Regions from separate parts of the Neobacillus sp. 114 genome, predicted to be linked through region 2. Evidence: a T-box and tRNA genes for the amino acid it is inferred to sense, from the RefSeq annotation. Region 2 holds a T-box; the other holds one or more tRNA genes.
What was found. The T-box of region 2 lies ahead of serS (serine--tRNA ligase). A T-box ahead of a tRNA ligase gene usually reads a tRNA of that ligase, here a tRNA-Ser.
Positions count from the first base shown of each region.

Region 1: it has a tRNA-Ser gene. The T-box ahead of serS (serine--tRNA ligase) is inferred to sense a tRNA for this amino acid. The anticodon was not compared.

Region 1 is NZ_CP126144.1:241,600-252,165, reverse strand. Features, by position in the region: gene tsaB (tRNA (adenosine(37)-N6)-threonylcarbamoyltransferase complex dimerization subunit type 1 TsaB) at 1-683, opposite strand, end outside; gene tsaE (tRNA (adenosine(37)-N6)-threonylcarbamoyltransferase complex ATPase subunit type 1 TsaE) at 680-1,135, opposite strand; tRNA gene QNN06_RS01370 (tRNA-Asp) at 1,299-1,375, opposite strand; tRNA gene QNN06_RS01365 (tRNA-Met) at 1,379-1,452, opposite strand; rRNA gene rrf (5S ribosomal RNA) at 1,482-1,598, opposite strand; rRNA gene QNN06_RS01355 (23S ribosomal RNA) at 1,683-4,617, opposite strand; rRNA gene QNN06_RS01350 (16S ribosomal RNA) at 4,822-6,371, opposite strand; tRNA gene QNN06_RS01345 (tRNA-Gly) at 6,485-6,558, opposite strand; tRNA gene QNN06_RS01340 (tRNA-Pro) at 6,573-6,649, opposite strand; tRNA gene QNN06_RS01335 (tRNA-Arg) at 6,672-6,745, opposite strand; tRNA gene QNN06_RS01330 (tRNA-Leu) at 6,804-6,889, opposite strand; tRNA gene QNN06_RS01325 (tRNA-Leu) at 6,953-7,037, opposite strand; tRNA gene QNN06_RS01320 (tRNA-Gln) at 7,045-7,119, opposite strand; tRNA gene QNN06_RS01315 (tRNA-Glu) at 7,183-7,254, opposite strand; tRNA gene QNN06_RS01310 (tRNA-Ser) at 7,267-7,357, opposite strand; tRNA gene QNN06_RS01305 (tRNA-Asn) at 7,362-7,436, opposite strand; gene QNN06_RS01300 (SprT family protein) at 7,556-8,032, opposite strand; gene cmpA (cortex morphogenetic protein CmpA) at 8,127-8,237, shown strand; gene QNN06_RS01290 (Tex family protein) at 8,255-10,429, opposite strand.
Region 2 is NZ_CP126144.1:18,019-28,584, reverse strand. Features, by position in the region: gene QNN06_RS00130 (YbaB/EbfC family nucleoid-associated protein) at 1-51, opposite strand, end outside; gene dnaX (DNA polymerase III subunit gamma/tau) at 126-1,814, opposite strand; RNA gene ffs (signal recognition particle sRNA large type) at 2,104-2,368, opposite strand; gene tadA (tRNA adenosine(34) deaminase TadA) at 2,461-2,970, opposite strand; gene QNN06_RS00110 (glycoside hydrolase family 18 protein) at 3,091-4,395, shown strand; gene QNN06_RS00105 (deoxynucleoside kinase) at 4,655-5,302, shown strand; gene QNN06_RS00100 (deoxynucleoside kinase) at 5,319-6,014, shown strand; tRNA gene QNN06_RS00095 (tRNA-Ser) at 6,111-6,203, opposite strand; gene serS (serine--tRNA ligase) at 6,302-7,582, opposite strand; T-box leader at 7,639-7,865, opposite strand; gene pdxT (pyridoxal 5'-phosphate synthase glutaminase subunit PdxT) at 7,922-8,515, opposite strand; gene pdxS (pyridoxal 5'-phosphate synthase lyase subunit PdxS) at 8,647-9,528, opposite strand; gene QNN06_RS00075 (D-alanyl-D-alanine carboxypeptidase family protein) at 9,697-10,566, opposite strand, start outside.

The sequences.
Region 1 (10,566 bases), 220 kb from region 2:
GCCTCTAACCACTTTGCTTCCGCTTCTGCTAACCGAATGTAATTAGGGACAAAGGTGTGTACGTCTTCCCCTTGTTTGTCTTTTCCCAGCATGGCCAGCTCGGATGGACGGGGATTGTTTTCTGTTATGCTTGAAAAAACGGCCTGAGAACCTAGTTTCTCTGTTATTCTTTCACGGTGAATAGACAAATCATTGCCGACAAATAGAACCGGTTTGTCCAATTCGGATAACTTCCCTGCCCAGTCAACCGCCATTGTTAGTTGGTCCGGCTCAATTACTTTTAGCTCTCCATTCTCGACTTGATACAGACTTGTATAAACCTGTCCCCGTCTCGCATCGAATATCGGGGAAATAAGCCCGTCAAAATATCGACCTGGCCCTGCTGCCAGAATTTCAAGGCTTGATATTCCAACAAGTGGAATGTTTAAAGTCCATGCCAGCGTTTTTGCTATCGTAACGCCGATTCTAACACCGGTATAAGATCCTGGGCCTTTAGCTACTACAATTTTCGTTAAATTGGACGGCACCCTTTCACAATCCTTCATTAACGTCTGAATGGCAGGCATAATCCGGACAGAATGGTTCTTTTTCAAATTTGTTATATACTCGCCAAGTACTTCCTTCTCTTCTAAAAGCGCGACTCCTAAAGCATAATTAGAAGTATCAATTGCTAAAATGGTCATGCCAAAATCTCCTTACATAATTGCTCATACCGCTCACCTTTTGGTACCAATACAAATCTTCTATGGTCTTCCCGCTCGCGATATAAATAAATAGTCAGCAGTTCCCCTGGCAGCTGGTCTTCAATTAAATGTGCCCACTCAACCACTGAAACCCCATCGCCTTCAAAATATTCATCAAATCCCAGGTCTTCCATGGAATCTGCTACCCGATAGACATCCATATGATATAATGGCAGCTTGCCTTTATATTCTTTAATAATCGTAAAAGTTGGACTGTTAACAGTTTTTTTTATATCTAAACCTTTTGCTAAGCCTTGGGTAAAGGTGGTTTTTCCTGCACCCAAATCGCCCTCAAGTGCAATCACATCTCCCGGCTGCAAAAGCTTAGCCAATCTTGTGGCAAAATGTCCAGTTTCCTCCGCATTAGCTGTCTTCCATTCAAATTGGTTCATAGCATCACCTTTTAACCTTACCATATCTATATCTTCATTTTACCTTAATTACGTGCAAAAAAAACCTTAGGAAGGCTCCTAAGGATGTATTTATATATGTATAAAATAAAAATTGGCATAAAAAAAGCCGAAACGTTGTTTCGTGCTAATTTTTACGTATAAATGGCGGTCTGGACGGGACTCGAACCCGCGACCTCCTGCGTGACAGGCAGGCATTCTAACCAACTGAACTACCAGACCAAATTGCGGGGGCAGGATTTGAACCTGCGACCTTCGGGTTATGAGCCCGACGAGCTACCGGACTGCTCCACCCCGCGATAACAATATAATGTGTTAAATTAACACAGCCTGGCAGCGTCCTACTCTCACAGGGACTTGCGTCCCAACTACCATTGGCGCTGAGAAGCTTAACTTCCGTGTTCGGGATGGGAACGGGTGTGACCTTCTCGCCATTACTACCAGACTATTTTTAGAGGTTTTCATTCCCTCAAAACTAGATAATGCAGAAGAAGTATAGTAAAAACGAGTTCGCCTTACTTAATATGACTTGGTTAAGTCCTCGATCAATTAGTATCAGTCAGCTCCACACGTCACCGCGCTTCCACCTCTGACCTATCAACCTGATCATCTTTCAGGGATCTTACTAGCTTGACGCTATGGGAAATCTCATCTCGAGGGGGGCTTCATGCTTAGATGCTTTCAGCACTTATCCCGTCCGCACATAGCTACCCAGCGATGCCTTTGGCAAGACAACTGGTACACCAGCGGTGCGTCCATCCCGGTCCTCTCGTACTAAGGACAGCTCCTCTCAAATTTCCTGCGCCCACGACGGATAGGGACCGAACTGTCTCACGACGTTCTGAACCCAGCTCGCGTACCGCTTTAATGGGCGAACAGCCCAACCCTTGGGACCGACTACAGCCCCAGGATGCGATGAGCCGACATCGAGGTGCCAAACCTCCCCGTCGATGTGGACTCTTGGGGGAGATAAGCCTGTTATCCCCAGGGTAGCTTTTATCCGTTGAGCGATGGCCCTTCCATGCGGAACCACCGGATCACTAAGCCCGACTTTCGTCCCTGCTCGACTTGTAGGTCTCGCAGTCAAGCTCCCTTGTGCCTTTACACTCTGCGAATGATTTCCAACCATTCTGAGGGAACCTTTGGGCGCCTCCGTTACATTTTAGGAGGCGACCGCCCCAGTCAAACTGCCCACCTGACACTGTCTCCCACCCCGATAAGGGGTGCGGGTTAGAATTTCAATACAGCCAGGGTAGTATCCCACCGACGCCTCCACCGAAGCTGGCGCTCCGGCTTCTCAGGCTCCTACCTATCCTGTACAAGCTGTACCAAAATTCAATATCAGGCTACAGTAAAGCTCCATGGGGTCTTTCCGTCCTGTCGCGGGTAACCTGCATCTTCACAGGTACTATAATTTCACCGAGTCTCTCGTTGAGACAGTGCCCAGATCGTTACGCCTTTCGTGCGGGTCGGAACTTACCCGACAAGGAATTTCGCTACCTTAGGACCGTTATAGTTACGGCCGCCGTTTACTGGGGCTTCGATTCAGAGCTTCGCTTGCGCTAACCCCTCCTCTTAACCTTCCAGCACCGGGCAGGCGTCAGCCCCTATACTTCGCCTTGCGGCTTTGCAGAGACCTGTGTTTTTGCTAAACAGTCGCCTGGGCCTATTCACTGCGGCTCTTCGGGGCTATTCACCCCAAAAAGCACCCCTTCTCCCGAAGTTACGGGGTCATTTTGCCGAGTTCCTTAACGAGAGTTCTCTCGCTCACCTTAGGATTCTCTCCTCGCCTACCTGTGTCGGTTTGCGGTACGGGCACCTTTTATCTCGCTAGAGGCTTTTCTTGGCAGTGTGGAATCAGGAACTTCGGTACTATAATTCCCTCGGCATCACAGCTCAGCCTTATGGCAAGCGGATTTTCCTACTTGCCAGCCTAACTGCTTACACGCACATATCCAGCAGTGCGCTTACCCTATCCTCCTGCGTCCCCCCATCACTCAAACGATAAAGAGGTGGTACAGGAATATCAACCTGTTGTCCATCGCCTACGCCTTTCGGCCTCGGCTTAGGTCCCGACTAACCCTGAGCGGACGAGCCTTCCTCAGGAAACCTTAGGCATACGGTGGATGAGATTCTCACTCATCTTTCGCTACTCATACCGGCATTCTCACTTCTAAGCGCTCCACCAGTCCTTACGGTCTAGCTTCAACGCCCTTAGAACGCTCTCCTACCGCGGACACCATAAGGTGTCCACCCACAGCTTCGGTGATACGTTTAGCCCCGGTACATTTTCGGCGCAGAGTCACTCGACCAGTGAGCTATTACGCACTCTTTAAATGGTGGCTGCTTCTAAGCCAACATCCTGGTTGTCTAAGCAACTCCACATCCTTTTCCACTTAACGTATACTTTGGGACCTTAGCTGGTGGTCTGGGCTGTTTCCCTTTTGACTACGGATCTTATCACTCGCAGTCTGACTCCCACGGATAAGTCATTGGCATTCGGAGTTTGTCTGAATTCGGTAACCCGATGAGGGCCCCTAGTCCAAACAGTGCTCTACCTCCAAGACTCTAACTACGTGAGGCTAGCCCTAAAGCTATTTCGGAGAGAACCAGCTATCTCCAAGTTCGATTGGAATTTCTCCGCTACCCACACCTCATCCCCGCACTTTTCAACGTGCGTGGGTTCGGGCCTCCATCCAGTGTTACCTGGACTTCACCCTGGACATGGGTAGATCACCTGGTTTCGGGTCTACGACTACATACTATTTCGCCCTATTCAGACTCGCTTTCGCTGCGGCTCCGTCTCTTCAACTTAACCTCGCATGCAATCGTAACTCGCCGGTTCATTCTACAAAAGGCACGCCATCACCCATGAACGGGCTCTGACTACTTGTAGGCACACGGTTTCAGGATCTCTTTCACTCCCCTTCCGGGGTGCTTTTCACCTTTCCCTCACGGTACTGGTTCACTATCGGTCACTAGGGAGTATTTAGCCTTGGGAGATGGTCCTCCCTGCTTCCGACCGGATTTCACGTGTCCGGCCGTACTCAGGATCCACTCAGGAGGGAACGAAGTTTCAACTACAGGGCTTTTACCTTCTATGGCTGGCCTTTCCAGACCGCTTCATCTACCCCGTTCCTTTGTAACTCCATGTTGAGTGTCCTACAACCCCGAAAGGCAAGCCTTTCGGTTTGGGCTGTTCCCGTTTCGCTCGCCGCTACTCAGGGAATCGCGTTTGCTTTCTCTTCCTCCGGGTACTTAGATGTTTCAGTTCCCCGGGTCTGCCTTCAATACCCTATGTATTCAGGTAAAGATACTGTTCCATTACGAACAGTGGGTTTCCCCATTCGGAAATCTCCGGATCGGCGCTTACTTACAGCTCCCCGAAGCATATCGGTGTTAGTCCCGTCCTTCATCGGCTCCTAGTGCCAAGGCATTCACCGTGCGCCCTTTCTAACTTAACCTAAAAGGTTTTACTTACTCTTAAAAATAAGAGAGAAAAACTAAAATGGCGATTACTCGGTTCTTACTTGGTTACTTCTTCTATACGATTATCTAGTTTTCAAAGAACGAAAGTTCTGAGAGATTGTTCTCTCAAAACTAAACAAACAAGAAACAATCAAACAAACATGTATTGTCTGGCTCATATGTCCAGCTTATATCCTTAGAAAGGAGGTGATCCAGCCGCACCTTCCGATACGGCTACCTTGTTACGACTTCACCCCAATCATCTGTCCCACCTTAGGCGGCTGGCTCCTTACGGTTACCCCACCGACTTCGGGTGTTACAAACTCTCGTGGTGTGACGGGCGGTGTGTACAAGGCCCGGGAACGTATTCACCGCGGCATGCTGATCCGCGATTACTAGCGATTCCGGCTTCATGCAGGCGAGTTGCAGCCTGCAATCCGAACTGAGAATGGTTTTATGGGATTGGCTCCACCTCGCGGCTTCGCTGCCCTTTGTACCATCCATTGTAGCACGTGTGTAGCCCAGGTCATAAGGGGCATGATGATTTGACGTCATCCCCACCTTCCTCCGGTTTGTCACCGGCAGTCACCTTAGAGTGCCCAACTGAATGCTGGCAACTAAGATCAAGGGTTGCGCTCGTTGCGGGACTTAACCCAACATCTCACGACACGAGCTGACGACAACCATGCACCACCTGTCACTCTGTCCCCCGAAGGGGAAATTCCTATCTCTAGGAGTGTCAGAGGATGTCAAGACCTGGTAAGGTTCTTCGCGTTGCTTCGAATTAAACCACATGCTCCACCGCTTGTGCGGGCCCCCGTCAATTCCTTTGAGTTTCAGCCTTGCGGCCGTACTCCCCAGGCGGAGTGCTTAATGCGTTAGCTGCAGCACTAAAGGGCGGAAACCCTCTAACACTTAGCACTCATCGTTTACGGCGTGGACTACCAGGGTATCTAATCCTGTTTGCTCCCCACGCTTTCGCGCCTCAGCGTCAGTTACAGACCAGAAAGCCGCCTTCGCCACTGGTGTTCCTCCACATCTCTACGCATTTCACCGCTACACGTGGAATTCCGCTTTCCTCTTCTGCACTCAAGTCCCCCAGTTTCCAATGACCCTCCACGGTTGAGCCGTGGGCTTTCACATCAGACTTAAAGGACCGCCTGCGCGCGCTTTACGCCCAATAATTCCGGACAACGCTTGCCACCTACGTATTACCGCGGCTGCTGGCACGTAGTTAGCCGTGGCTTTCTGGTCAGGTACCGTCAAGGTACCGGCAGTTACTCCGATACTTGTTCTTCCCTGACAACAGAGCTTTACGACCCGAAGGCCTTCATCGCTCACGCGGCGTTGCTCCATCAGACTTTCGTCCATTGTGGAAGATTCCCTACTGCTGCCTCCCGTAGGAGTCTGGGCCGTGTCTCAGTCCCAGTGTGGCCGATCACCCTCTCAGGTCGGCTACGCATCGTCGCCTTGGTGAGCCGTTACCTCACCAACTAGCTAATGCGCCGCGGGCCCATCTGTAAGTGTCAGCCGAAACCGACTTTCAACCTTCCCTCATGTGAGGGAAGAAATTATCCGGTATTAGCTCCGGTTTCCCGAAGTTATCCCAGTCTTACAGGCAGGTTGCCCACGTGTTACTCACCCGTCCGCCGCTAATCACCAGGAGCAAGCTCCCAGTGATTCGCTCGACTTGCATGTATTAGGCACGCCGCCAGCGTTCGTCCTGAGCCAGGATCAAACTCTCCAATAAAGTTGAGTTGATTAGCTCAAAAATGTTACGTTGGCTTCGTTTCAAATGAAACGAATATTATTGTTTGTTGACGTTTTTGTTTGTTTAGTTTTCAAAGAACTATTATTCTAAAGTGGAGCGGGTGATGGGAATCGAACCCACAACAACAGCTTGGAAGGCTGTGGTTTTACCACTAAACTACACCCGCATATAAAATTATGATGGTCGGGAAAACAGGATTCGAACCTGCGACCCCTTGGTCCCAAACCAAGTGCTCTACCAAGCTGAGCTATTTCCCGATATTGGAATTAAACTTTAGAACGCGCCCGACAGGAGTCGAACCCATAACCTTCTGATCCGTAGTCAGACGCTCTATCCAATTGAGCTACGGGCGCTCTTTTTAATCAACTTTTATATCTTATCACATTCGATTTATTATGTCAATATATTTTTTGGTGCGGCCGAGAGGACTTGAACCTCCACGGTGTTGCCACCACTAGGCCCTCAACCTAGCGCGTCTGCCATTCCGCCACGACCGCATTTTAAATTAGTGACAAAGAAAATCATAACATGTTTCCTGGAGTTTTTCAACAGGAAATTATTGGTGCGGGTGAAGGGAGTCGAACCCCCACGCCTTGCGGCGCCAGATCCTAAGTCTGGTGCGTCTGCCAATTCCGCCACACCCGCATAAAAATGGCTGGGCTAGCAGGATTCGAACCTACGAATGACGGAGTCAAAGTCCGTTGCCTTACCGCTTGGCTATAGCCCAATATATTTATTTTTCAAGAGAGAAAGAAACAGGAAATGAATTCGTTTCATTCCCCATTCCTGATGACCCCTACGGGATTCGAACCCGTGTTACCGCCGTGAAAGGGCGGTGTCTTAACCGCTTGACCAAGGGGCCGATATTTTAACCTGGCGGAGAAGGAGGGATTTGAACCCTCGCGCCGCTTGCGCGACCTACACCCTTAGCAGGGGCGCCTCTTCAGCCACTTGAGTACTTCCCCAATATGGCTCCGCAGGCAGGATTCGAACCTGCGACCGATCGGTTAACAGCCGATAGCTCTACCACTGAGCTACTGCGGAATAATAGCAAATATGAAGCTGTCCAATAAGACGTTGCCCTATCGACTCTTTAAATTATAATGACGTCTCTAATTAAAGTCAATACGAATTTTCATAGAAATAAATGGTTTTTCAAACTTTCATTCCAAAAGATATTCTTTGACCTTTTCTAATTTCCCTTTGCAACTTCCACAAACATAGCGACTTGTATCAATGCTTCTTCTGCGCTGATATGGAAGGCTACACTTTGTGCATTTATATAAAAGTATTTTTTTAGCTTTACGTTTTCTTTTTGGGGCATCCGGAAGCTGATTGCAAAACCTTGGAGCTCCCACCTTTTTTAAGAGTGTTTTAAAATCTAAATCACGATGCTTGTATCCCTTGCCTTCAAGATGAAGATGATAGTGAACTAGTTCGTGTTTGATGATCCCAATTAATTCTTGTTCGCCAAGCTGCTCCAAATACTTTTTATTAATTTCGATATTATGTGTACCCAAAAGATATCTGCCGCCAGTTGATCTGAGCCGAGAATTAAAGGATGCCTTATGTTTGAATGACCTCCCAAAGTACTCCATTGAGATTTTTTCCACCATCAATTGAAGCTCCGAATCCTTCATTTAAGGTTCCCTCACTTTCTTTGCGAACGTGACAACCTATTATAGCATATATTGTATATACCCTTGTGGAGAAACTTTTCGGGAGGTTTAATTTATGCCTACTTGGTTTCAAAACCAAATGAAAAGAGCATTCTATGAAAAAAATCGATACCAAATTAAGCTGTTAAATCAATGCTGGTTTTTTTACAGAAAAAAACACTGCTAAGCAAGCAGTGTTTTCATTTATTTTGCTGGCGGAAGCATGGTTAAGGCTACCCGGCCTTTTTTCATATCAACTGAATCTACCCAGACGGTTACTACATCCCCTACTGAAACAATATCGAGCGGATGTTTGACGAATCGAGTACTTAGTTTTGAGATATGAACAAGCCCGTCCTGTTTAACACCAATATCTACAAAGGCTCCAAAATCAACAACATTTCTTACTGTACCTTGGAGCTCCATTCCGGATTTTAGGTCTTCCAGTTTTAAGACATCTTTTTTCAAAAGCGGACGGGGCAGGTCGTCACGCGGATCACGTTCCGGTCTTACAAGTGCGTCAACAATATCCTTCAATGTTAACTCACCAATGGATAACTCTTCAGAAACAGACTTCAAATCAAGGCCGTTCAAGGCAGATTTCAACTCTTCAGACCCTAGGTGAGCAGTTGTAAAGCCGAGGTTTTTAAGTAGTTTTTCTACCTCTTTGTAATTTTCCGGGTGAATTCCTGTCCGGTCCAGCGGCTGTTTTCCATCTAATACCCGCAGGAAGCCCACCGCTTGTTCATAGGTTTTTGCGCCAAGGCGAGGAACCTTCTTTAATTGCGAGCGGCTGGTGAATTTCCCTTCCTCATCGCGCATTTTCACAATATTATTGGCTGCTGTTTTATTAAGGCCGGCAACATACTGCAGCAAGGAAGATGAGGCAGTATTCACATTCACGCCGACCTGGTTAACTGCCGTTTCCACGACGAAATGGAGTGATTCGGACAAAAGTTTCTGCGAAACATCATGCTGGTATTGGCCGACGCCTACTGATTTAGGATCTATTTTAACCAATTCCGCAAGCGGGTCCTGTAGACGGCGGGCAATTGACACGGCACTCCGTTCTTCTACTTGGAAGTTAGGGAATTCCTCTCTTGCAAGATCGGAAGCAGAATACACACTTGCCCCGGCTTCATTCACAATTAGATAAAAGATTTCTCCCTTAACTTCTTTTAAAATATCAGCTACGAATTGCTCTGTCTCTCTAGAGGCAGTCCCATTTCCGACAGCAACCATCTCAACCTTATAGTCCCGCAATATTTTGATAAACTTGTCTTTTGCTTCCTCGGGCTTCGCTTTCGGTGGGTGCGGGTAAATGACATCAATCTTTAAGACTTTCCCGGTTTCATCCACAACCGCCAGCTTACAGCCTGTCCGATAGGCTGGGTCGACACCTAAGACGATTTTCCCCTTTAACGGCGGCTGGAGGAGAAGGTTTCTCAAATTCTCTGAGAATATATGAATGGCCTGTTCCTCTGCTTTTACAGTCAACTCACTGCGGATTTCTCTCTCAATAGACGGCTGGATTAATCTTTTATAGCCGTCTTCGATTGCTTCCAATACAAATGGGGCTGTTGGCGAGTATTCCTTTTTAACCCACTTTTTAGACAAATATGAAATGATGATATCTGGGTTAATTTTGATAGACACTCTTAGAATGTCTTCTTTTTCACCGCGGTTTAAGGCAAGGATACGGTGCGGAACGATTTTATTTACCGGTTCCTCGTATTCATAGTACATTTCGTAAACGTTTTTCTCGTCCTTTTCCGCTTCCTTTACAACAGAGACAACCACACCGGATTTGAAAGTTTCCCGACGAATCCACTTACGGCCTTCCGCATCGTCTGACACCATTTCCGCAATGATATCCTTTGCACCGGCTAGCGCATCTTCTATTGTAAGAACCTCTTTTTCTTCCGATAAAAATTCTTTTGCCTTTTCTTCAATACTTTCTTTCGGGAATGTCAGCAGCCATTCAGCCAGCGGTTCAAGGCCTTTTTCCTTAGCTATAGTAGCCTTGGTTCGTCTTTTTTGTTTATAGGGACGATATAAATCTTCTACCTCTTGGAGCTTTTCAGCTTTTACGATGCTTTGCTGAAGCTCTTCGGTCAGCTTTCCTTGTTCCGCAATGATCCGGAGAACTTCTTCTTTTCTTTGTTCGAGGTTTTGTATGTATTGCCAGCGTTCTAGTATGTTCCGGATTTGCACCTCATCCAGGGCACCGGTCATTTCTTTCCGATAGCGAGCGATAAATGGGACGGTATTTCCTTCATTCAGTAAGGAAATGACATTTTTTACTTGCTTAAAGCTGATTACTAGTTCAGCGGAAATTTTTCCCAGTAACTGTTCGTCTTTTACTATTGTTTCGGTCACAACTTTACCTCCAATTTCCTTTTAACACTTATTGTATCAAATTAGCGCAGGGGTTTCATTAAATGGTATATTAGCAAGCCCTTCCTCTCACTCATGAAGGACATTTTCATCCCGTTCAACCCCTGCCTTGTCCTTCA
Region 2 (10,566 bases):
TTTTTGCACTTGCTTCATCATATTTTGCATGTTACCCATTCCACCACGCATCGATAAATCAACCTCCAATTTAATTTAGATTATATAATCACATTGATTGCTGTTTTAGCGTTTCCGCCCAACTTTTAATCAATAATTTCAATAAATTCTTCACCAAATAACTTTTTGGCTTCAACAATATGTGGCTCCTCTTCATGAGCAGGCCCGCTGATTTCCCCTTCTTCCCCATGCTGGGTGCTTAAGAAATTTTCACGGATGGTTAACCACTGCTCTTCAGGAACTCCTAAAAGTGTGAACCTTTTACCAATTAATTTGTTCAAGGTGGTGCTTACTGCTTCCAGGAAATCGCCTCGGCTCATCGCCATTTGACAAATCATTTCATGCTTGAATTTTAAAACAAAAGCTGCTTCCGATGCTGCAACTGGCTCTGCTTCATTTAATAATGCAGCATGCGATTTCATTAGACTCGATCGCATTTCGCCCCAATTACCCTTAATCAGATTCAAGTCATTTTTTGTGGCTTGCTTTAACACTTCATTTATTTTACCAACAGCCGGCTGGAAGGCATTTCTTGAGGTTCTTTGTACCTGTTTTTGTGGCTGTGGTGCGGCATCTTGAGGTGCTGCGGCTACGCCGTTCGCTTTTAAGTGGTGAAGTTCCGACTCAAGCTGCTCAATCCTCATCAAGAGCTGCTGTAATTCCCCGGAACTCGCGGTCTCTCTTTGGCTAGTTTCCATTTGGCAAAGCTTAACAATGGCTACCTCCAGGAAAATCCTCGGGTGATTAGTCCAGCGCATTTCTTGCTGAGTCTTATTTAAGAAATCAATCAGCTGATAAATCTGTTCTGTTGGCGTTTCTTCTGCCATCAAGCGAAACTCATCATCTAGCATCACCCGCTCGAGAGATTCCTCAAGATTTGGCGCTGTTTTGTATAGCAGCATATCCCTGTAAAATAAGATCAAATCTTCGATAAAGCGTGCTGGGTCCTTTCCATGGAATAAAAGCTCCTCGAGCGCCTCCAAACCGCTTGCCACATCTTTATCCTGAAACGACTTTGCCGTTTTATTTAAAAATGCCTGTGAAGCAGAACCTGTGACGGTCAACGCATCTTCAAGTGTCACCCGGTCCTGACTGTAGGAAATGGCTTGATCCAACAGACTTAATGCGTCACGCATTCCACCTTCAGCTGCTCTGGCTATCATTTGCAAGGCCCGCTCATCGCAGTCAATGCCGGTTTCCTCGACAATCAGCTTCATCCGATTAACAATAGACCCTGCGGTAATCCGTCTGAAATCAAAACGCTGGCATCTTGAAATAATCGTCAGCGGGATTTTATGCGGTTCTGTCGTGGCTAAAATAAAGATGACATGCTTCGGAGGTTCCTCCAGCGTTTTAAGTAAAGCGTTAAAAGCGCTAATGGAGAGCATATGCACTTCGTCGATGATATAGACCTTATAGTTTACTGCCGTGGGGGCAAATTTGACCTTATCAAGAACATCACGCATCTCCTCCACCCGCGAGTTAGACGCAGCGTCAAACTCCAGGACATCCGGAATCGTTCCATTCGTGATCCCGAGGCAGGCCGCACATTCATTACACGGCTCAGCAACTGGAGCATGCTCACAATTAATCGCCTTTGCTAATATTTTAGCCGCACTCGTCTTTCCTGTTCCTCTTGGTCCAGAAAATAGGTATGCATGAGAGATTTTTTGCTGAAGCAGGGCGTTTTGCAATGTCTGCGTGACATGTTCCTGTCCCACTACGTCAAAAAATTTCTGCGGACGCCAAACCCGATATAAAGCTTGATATGACACTCGACATCGCCCCCTTCAATTTAGTCCTATCTATTGTCTAGCTCCAGCGTCCAGCGTCTAGTGTACTTCGCTCTTCTCCCTACGATAAGTCAACATCGAATCGCTATCGCTCTTCGTGTTTCCTTTATCTCAGTCGAAGCACTCCAGTCCATACGCCGCTAAACGGACGCTTCCGCTTTTCTCATTATAACTTATTGGATTTCCTTTTTACAAAAGTAATCCTAAGAGTTCACAAAAAAACTCACCCCAGAATCTGAGATGAGTTTTATTATGGCATATGTAATAACTGCCGCGCACCTTCCGTCGACTGACGCCCATAAGCGTTACTTAAGCAGTTAGCTCGGCCCAGGCACCCCTGCGGCACATGAGAGCGTCCACTTAATGCTGCTTCCTTCCGGACCTGACATAGTTCATGGATTCCCATTGCGCAGGACCCAGGCGTCAACACCACTTACTTAAGGCAGACCCTACAGGCCATCAGCCTCGGGAAGGGATTCCGTCCCGCTAGAGCGGATTGCGGGTACAGGGCACCGCTACCTCCCCACCTAGCGCGGCAAAGTTGATACCAATTATTAAGTGCGTCGTATCTGACGCCTTTTTAGTATACAAACAATCCAGCAAAAAAGCAATCGTTATTAACTGTAAATTACTGTAAGTCGATTTCTAATGCCTGCAGCTTCAACTTTTTCTCCTGCTTCTTACGATCTCTTATTTTTTGAAAAAAAGATGAAAGCATGCTGCCGCACTCTTCTGCTAAGACGCCTTTAACAACTTCACATTGGTGGTTAAAGCGCGAATCCTGTAAAAGGTTCATCAGCGTTCCAGCGCACCCGCCCTTTGGATCGCTCGCCCCGTATACCACGCGTTTGACTCTCGATAAGATAATCGCACCTGAACACATCGGGCAAGGCTCCAACGTGACATAAAGAGTAGTATCCTCTAGCCGCCATGAGCCTGTTTCCCGGCAGGCTTGATCAATGGCCAGCAGCTCGGCGTGGGCCGTCGCATTCTGCTCACTTTCTCTTAAATTGTGGGCGCGGGCAATAATTCTACCATCATGGACAAGAACAGCCCCAATCGGCACCTCATCCAACTTCTCTGCCTTCCTTGCTTCTGCTATAGCCTCCAGCATAAATTTCTCATCTTGGTTAATCATCTTAAAAAACCGCCTTCTAAAACTAATTCCATTTATACGAAAATTATTAACATTATAACATGTATTAAGTCCCGCCCTCATAGAATAGTTGTAGCGCATATGTGCAGGGAGGGATTGGAGATGCAGATTCATGTGGTTAAAAGAAATGAATCGCTGACAACCATTGCAAGAGCTTACCATACAACCACCCAGGATATTATAGAGGCAAACGAATTGCCCAATCCGAACAATCTGGTTATCGGCCAAGCACTTGTAATACCTATCGTCGGCCGCTTTCATTTCGTTCAGTCGGGAGAATCATTATATACCATAGCACAAAGATACGGAGTTACTGTTCAACAGCTGGCAACCGTCAACCGAATATCGGTCAATCAACCACTCCAAGCAGGGTTCCGTCTCTATATTCCCCAAGGCAGAAAAAGAAATGCCGAGTTTAATGCCTATGTAGAACCTCGCGGAACAAGTGTTGCTCCTGTGTTAGAGGAGAGCGCCAGAGAAGCAGCTCCTTATTTAACTTATTTAGCCCCTTTCAGCTTTCAGGCCAGACGCGACGGCACACTCAAGGAACCGCTTCTGAATAACTTTCCGGCTATCGCCAAGGCCAACCGTAACGTCTTGATGATGGTTATTAATAACCAGGAACAGGACCAGTTTAGTGACGAACTAGGACGGATTTTATTAAATGACATAGCCGTCCAGGACCGGTTTCTCAATAATATTGTCGCCACCGCTAAAAAATACGGCTTCCGCGATATCCATTTTGATTTTGAATTTTTACGTCCCGCAGACCGCGAGGCATACAACCGCTTTTTAAGAAAGGCAAAGCAGCGCTTTTCACGTGAAGGATGGCTCATGTCCACTGCCCTTGCGCCAAAAACAAGTGCAACCCAGCAAGGAAAATGGTATGAAGGACATGATTATAAGGCCCATGGCCAAATATCCGACTTTGTTGTCATCATGACCTATGAATGGGGCTACAGCGGCGGTCCTGCCATGGCAGTCTCGCCAATTGACCAGGTAAAAAAAGTGTTGGATTACGCCGTGACAGATATACCATCAAACAAAATCCTCATGGGGCAAAATCTCTATGGTTATGATTGGACCCTGCCTTTTGTTCAAGGTACCGTGGCAAAGGCTGTTAGCCCGCAGCAAGCCATCCAGCTTGCAGCCCAACACAATGTCCCGATAGAATACGACACAAAAGCGCAAGCTCCGCATTTCAAATATAGGGATGCGGCAGGCAAAGAGCATGAAGTCTGGTTTGAAGATGCCCGCTCCATCCAGGCAAAATTTGATTTGATCAAACAGATGAATTTAAGAGGAATGAGCTATTGGAAACTAGGCCTCGCCTTCCCGCAAAACTGGCTGTTGATCGTTGATAATTTCAACGTAACAAAAAGAGGAACACGAGTATTCTCCACCTGACAACTGCCGGCCACCGGCGGTTTTTTCTTTCTCATAAACATGTAAAAGCTTCCTCAAAAATTCCATATCCCTTCCTGTACCGATTGTGATAAAATGGTGTTTGTGTCGAATAAAAGCATAATTGCTCGAATAAGTGACAAGGTGCTTGTCGCTTTTTGGCGATTTTGCAGGACAATTTATTAAAAATTGCATATATATGAACCAGATGAATCTGGATAAGATAGAACCTGCAGGCAATTGGAGAAGGAGGAGCAGCCAAATGGGGGGTACACCCTTTATTACCGTTGAGGGACCGATAGGTGTAGGAAAGACATCACTTGCCAAAGCCATCTCTCGGCATTTTGAATTTGAATTATTAAAAGAGATTGTTGATGAAAATCCATTCTTAGGGAAATTTTATGAAAACATCGAAGAATGGAGTTTCCAGACAGAAATGTTTTTCCTCTGCAATCGCTTTAAACAGCTCGGGGATATTAATACCCATTATTTAAGCAAAAATAAATCTGTCGTGGCTGACTATCATATATTTAAAAATTTAATTTTTGCTACTCGGACATTGAATCCTGACGAATACAAAAAATATTATAAGATTTATCAAATTTTGACAGAGGATATGCCAAAGCCAAATGTCATCATATATTTGCATGCAAGTCTCGATACTTTATTAAAGCGAATAAAAATCCGCGGGCGCGAGGTAGAGAAAAACATCAGCCCGCTTTATTTAGAACAGCTTTCTATTGATTATGAAAACACAATGGCTATTTTTGAAAAGGAGCATCCGGAAATACCGGTTCTCCGTTTCAATGGTGATGAGCTGGATTTTGTAAAAAATGAGCAGGATCTAGACTATATCATTGAAAAACTTGGAGAATCACTGAAAGCAAACAGCTGGACAAACACTATATAGAAACAGGGGGATGTTCGTGAGCATCGTTATTGGAGGCATGATCGGTCTTGGCAAAACGAGTGTGGCTGACACTTTAAAAGCACACTTTCAGAATAATGGCATTGACAGCAAGGTTTTTTATGAAGCAGTGGATGACAACCCAATTCTCCCGCTTTACTATGAATTAACACAGGAAGAATTGGATGCAAGAAGAATTCCCTTCCTATTGCAATTATTTTTCTTAAATAAACGGTTTAAAACAGTTAAGGACTGCATCAATTGGAAAAACCCTATTTATACCATTCAGGACCGCTCGATTTATGAAGATTGGTATTTCGCCTATGTCAATAAAAATTTAGGCAGGATTTCTGGCCTCGAATTTAAAATCTATGAAGAGCTAGTCGACAATATGTTGGAGGAGCTAAAGGAACTTCCAAAAAAGGCTCCTGATTTGATGGTTTATTTAAAAGGATCATTTGATACGGTGATTGACCGGATTATGGCCCGCGGCCGCAGCTTTGAAATTAACCCGGAACTGAAGGAATATTATTTCGAGGTTTGGAAGGGCTATGACGAATGGGTCATGGAGCGCTATAATGCCAGTGAAGTTTTGGTCATTGACATGGACACAACCGATGTGGTGAATAGTGAGGCGGATGCCAAACGGGTATGCCAAGAAGTAGAAGACAAGCTGAAGGAAATTATATATATATCAAAAGCACATATTGGGTAATCCCAGTAAGTGCTTTTTTCTTATAAAAAAAAATCCGTTACAAGGAATTGTAACGAATTTTCATCTCCAGTTTTTTATGCGCGTTTTTTATTGTGATGGCGGAGGAAGAGGGATTCGAACCCCCGCGCGGTTTAACCCGCCTGTCGGTTTTCAAGACCGATCCCTTCAGCCGGACTTGGGTATTCCTCCGTGACAACAGAAATTAATTTAACATAAATTTAACACTGTGTCAACACTATTAACATGCCACTAATAAAAGGGCGCTATTCAACTTGATTATACACTGGTTATTGCGGCTTTATGACGTCGCGGCCGCCCATATATGGACGAAGCACGGCTGGAATTACGACACTGCCGTCATCCTGCTGGTAGTTTTCCAGAATAGCTGCAACCGTGCGGCCAATCGCGAGGCCTGAGCCATTGAGCGTATGCACATGCTCCGGTTTCGCCTTTGGATCGCGGCGGAAGCGGATATTTGCCCGTCTTGCCTGGAACGCCTCAAAGTTACTACAAGAAGAAATTTCACGGTAAGTTCCATAGCTAGGGATCCACACTTCAATATCATATTTTTTCGCCGCAGTAAAGCCCAGGTCACCTGTACACATGCTTAACACACGGTATGGCAATTCAAGTAATTGAAGAACCTTTTCTGCATCAGCAGTTAATTTTTCTAGCTCTTCATATGAATCCTCTGGCTTTACAAACTTCACAAGCTCAACCTTATTGAATTGATGCTGGCGGATTAAGCCTCTTGTGTCACGGCCTGCTGATCCCGCTTCAGAACGGAAGCAAGCGCTGTAGGCTGCAAAGCGGATTGGCAGCTCTTCGCCACTTAAAATTTCATCGCGGTAATAATTGGTGACCGGCACCTCTGCTGTCGGTATTAGGAAGTAGTCCTCACTTTCAATTAAAAAGGCATCCTCTTCAAACTTTGGCAGCTGGCCTGTTCCGGTCATGCTAGTGCGATTTACCATATATGGCGGGAGAATCTCTGTATATCCATGCTCATCGACATGAAGGTCGAGCATAAAGCTCATTAACGCACGCTCAAGGCGGGCACCAAGACCTTTATAAAAAACAAAGCGGCTGCCGGTTACCTTTCCTGCTCGTTCAAAATCAAGAATTCCTAAATGGTCAGCTACATCCCAATGTGGTTTCGCCTCAAAGCCGAACTCGCGGACTTGGCCCCATTTGCGGATTTCTACGTTATCGTCTTCTGTCTCGCCAATAGGCACAGTTTCATGGGGAATATTTGGGATGCTAAGCAATAATAGCTCTAATGTCTCCTCAACGCCTCTTAGTTCATCATCGAGTTCCTTGATGCGGTCGCCAACCTCACGCATTTCCTTGATAAGGTGATCGGCATCCTGCTTCTCACGTTTTAATACAGCAACCTGTTGAGAAACTTCATTCCGCTTGGATTTCAGTTTTTCCGCTTCGACAATTAATTCGCGTCGTTTAACGTCTAAATCCTCAAATCGGCCAAGGTCTGTTAAATCTTCACCGCGATGCTGCAGCTTTTCTTTAACTTCGGCAAAATTGGCTCTTAAATACTTCAAATCCAACATGCTTAAACACTCCTTTATTATTTATCCAAGGGCAAACAAAAAACTCCCGCCCCTAAAACAGGGACGAGAGTTAACCCGCGATACCACCCTGGTTGACAGACGAATCTGTCCACCTTAAAAAATGTAACGGTTTTCCACCGAGAGTCCTTACTAGCCTCATGTGGATGAGGTGTTCCGCACTCTACTCGAGGAGGGATTCACAAGTCTTATTCACCGGTTCACACCAACCACCGGCTCTCTTTAGAATAAACCTCTTGCTACTAGTTCCTCTCATTGCTTTTGCATATTTCTAATTTGTATAACTTAGAGTACTATATTTATTTGCCAAAAGCAACCAACTTATACAGCCTGTTTTTGACTTTTTGCTTCTTTTACCATCTCAACAAAGTAGGCTGTAAGACGATGGTCATCTGTTAATTCAGGATGAAACGAACAGCCTAAAAATTGCCCTTCACGCGCTAAAACAATGCGGCCATCATGTTTCGAAAGAATCTCGACATTTTCGCCTGCCTCTACGATATGCGGGGCCCGGATAAAGACTGCAGGGAAACCACCCGCGACATCTTTAACCGCGAGGTCAGCCTCGAAGCTATCCACTTGGCGGCCGAAGGAGTTGCGTTCAACCGTAACGTCCATCACACCTAGGTGAGGCTCACTGTATCCGACGATGTTTTTTGCCAAAAGAATAAGGCCTGCACAGGTACCGAACATCGGTTTTCCTTCCCTGGCAAATTCCTTTAAGGAATCCATAAAATCATATTTGTCGATCAGGCGGCGCATTGTCGTGCTCTCTCCACCAGGGAGAATAAGGCCATCTATGTCTTTTAATTCTTCTTTGTGTTTAATGGCAACGGCTTCGACACCACAAGCTTCTAATGATTGAATATGCTCACGAACTGCTCCTTGTAATGCGAGAACGCCTACTTTAATCATAGTATTACTCCTTTTACCTAGATTACTGTTTAGCTCCAGCAACTAGAGGCTCGGGGTCACAAGCCAATCCGTCAAGAAGACTCATCTTGTGCCTGTCGCCGCCCCTGGTCAAGGCGCTTCCGCTTTTCTATTTACCACCCACGCTCCTGCATGCGGGCTTCAGGGGCTAATGAAGAAATTTCGATACCCTTCATTGGAGTTCCAAGATCCTTTGAAAGTTCAGCAATCAATTTATAGTCTTGGTAATGAGTTGTTGCTTCAACAATCGCTCTTGCAAATTTCGCAGGGTTTTCTGATTTAAATATACCAGAGCCAACGAATACACCGTCTGAACCTAATTGCATCATTAACGCTGCATCAGCAGGTGTTGCAACGCCACCGGCAGCAAAGTTAACAACTGGAAGACGGCCAAGGCGCTTAATTTCAAGCAATAATTCAAATGGTGCACCTAATAGCTTTGCTTCTGTCATAAGCTCATCTTCGTTCATGCTTACAACCTTACGAATCTGTGCGTTGACCTTGCGGATATGGCGGACAGCTTCTACAATGTTGCCAGTTCCCGGCTCGCCTTTTGTACGAAGCATAGATGCTCCTTCGCCAATACGACGGGCAGCCTCGCCCAAGTCACGGCAGCCGCATACAAATGGAACAGTAAAGTCACTCTTTAATAAGTGAAACTCTTCATCAGCAGGTGTTAATACTTCACTTTCATCGATATAGTCTACACCAAGTGCTTCAAGTACACGTGCTTCCACAATGTGGCCGATACGAGCCTTAGCCATAACAGGGATTGAAACAGCGTTAAGAACCTCTTCAACAATTCGAGGATCTGCCATTCTAGCAACGCCGCCAGCAGCACGAATATCAGAAGGTACGCGCTCTAGTGCCATTACCGCTACTGCGCCTGCTTCCTCCGCAATTTTTGCCTGTTCTGCGTTAACAACGTCCATGATGACGCCGCCTTTTTGCATTTCTGCCATCCCGCGTTTTACCCGATCCGTACCTGTTTTCATTTGTAAATCCCCCTTGTTTTTCCACGTTAAAAACGTTGATTATTTAGAAAATTCCCATTAATTCGATTTGAATTATTTATTCCATAAAATCATTAAAGCAACAAAAAAGGATTCCTGTCAAGACAAGAATCCTTTCCAACATTTTACTTATAGGTCCGTTAGAGCTAATTAGAACCAGCCTTTAACAGCGGAGGAAATGCCTCCCCAGACATCACCGAAGAATCCTCCGATGCCCCGCATCATAAGGACGAACCAATTTGCTTTTTCAACATCTTGGGCAGCAATGACATCAACTTGAACTTTGCCTTTGCCTTCCTCGGTTAAAAAGTTAACCTTATCGCCGTTTTTAGGCTCAAGTGTTAAATAGCCGACCTTGTCACCTTTTTTTATTGGCGCCGTAAGCTCACCTTTTTTGTTAATCTTATTTTTATCTAATACCAGTATCGGCTTATAGTTTTCCTTTTCGCCATTTTCAATGATCATATTGATGGCTGACTTTGTATAAACTTTTACCTGGTCATTCTTGCCCTTAATAACAGGTATCGTTTTATGGCCCTTTACCTGATAATGCTTCGGTACAATAGTTTCTTTTGTTGTATTGGCAAATGCATAGTCAAACATTTTCTTAGTCTCGTCAAAGCGGGCTTTATAGTCCCCTTTGCCGCTCGCGTCTTTGGCATTTTGCACTACAGTGATAAACCGTTTGCCATCACGACTGGCAGTCCCGGTAAAACAATAGCCGGCAAAATCTGTGGTACCCGTCTTAAGTCCGTCGACACCTTTATATCCATAATCCAAAGAAGGAAGCATCCAGTTCCAGTTAATCATATTAATTGCGTCAGAAGTGCCTTCACGAAATGTTTTCTTCGGAATGCTTGCCGTCTTTAATACTTCGGGATATTCATTGATTAGGTGGAAGGCAAGACTCGCCACCGCTCTTGGAGACATGACGTTTTCTTCCGTTTCACCGGTGCCTTCCGGATGCATGCCGCGATATTCGGCATTATTTAAGCCTGATGAGTTTACAAATTTATAATC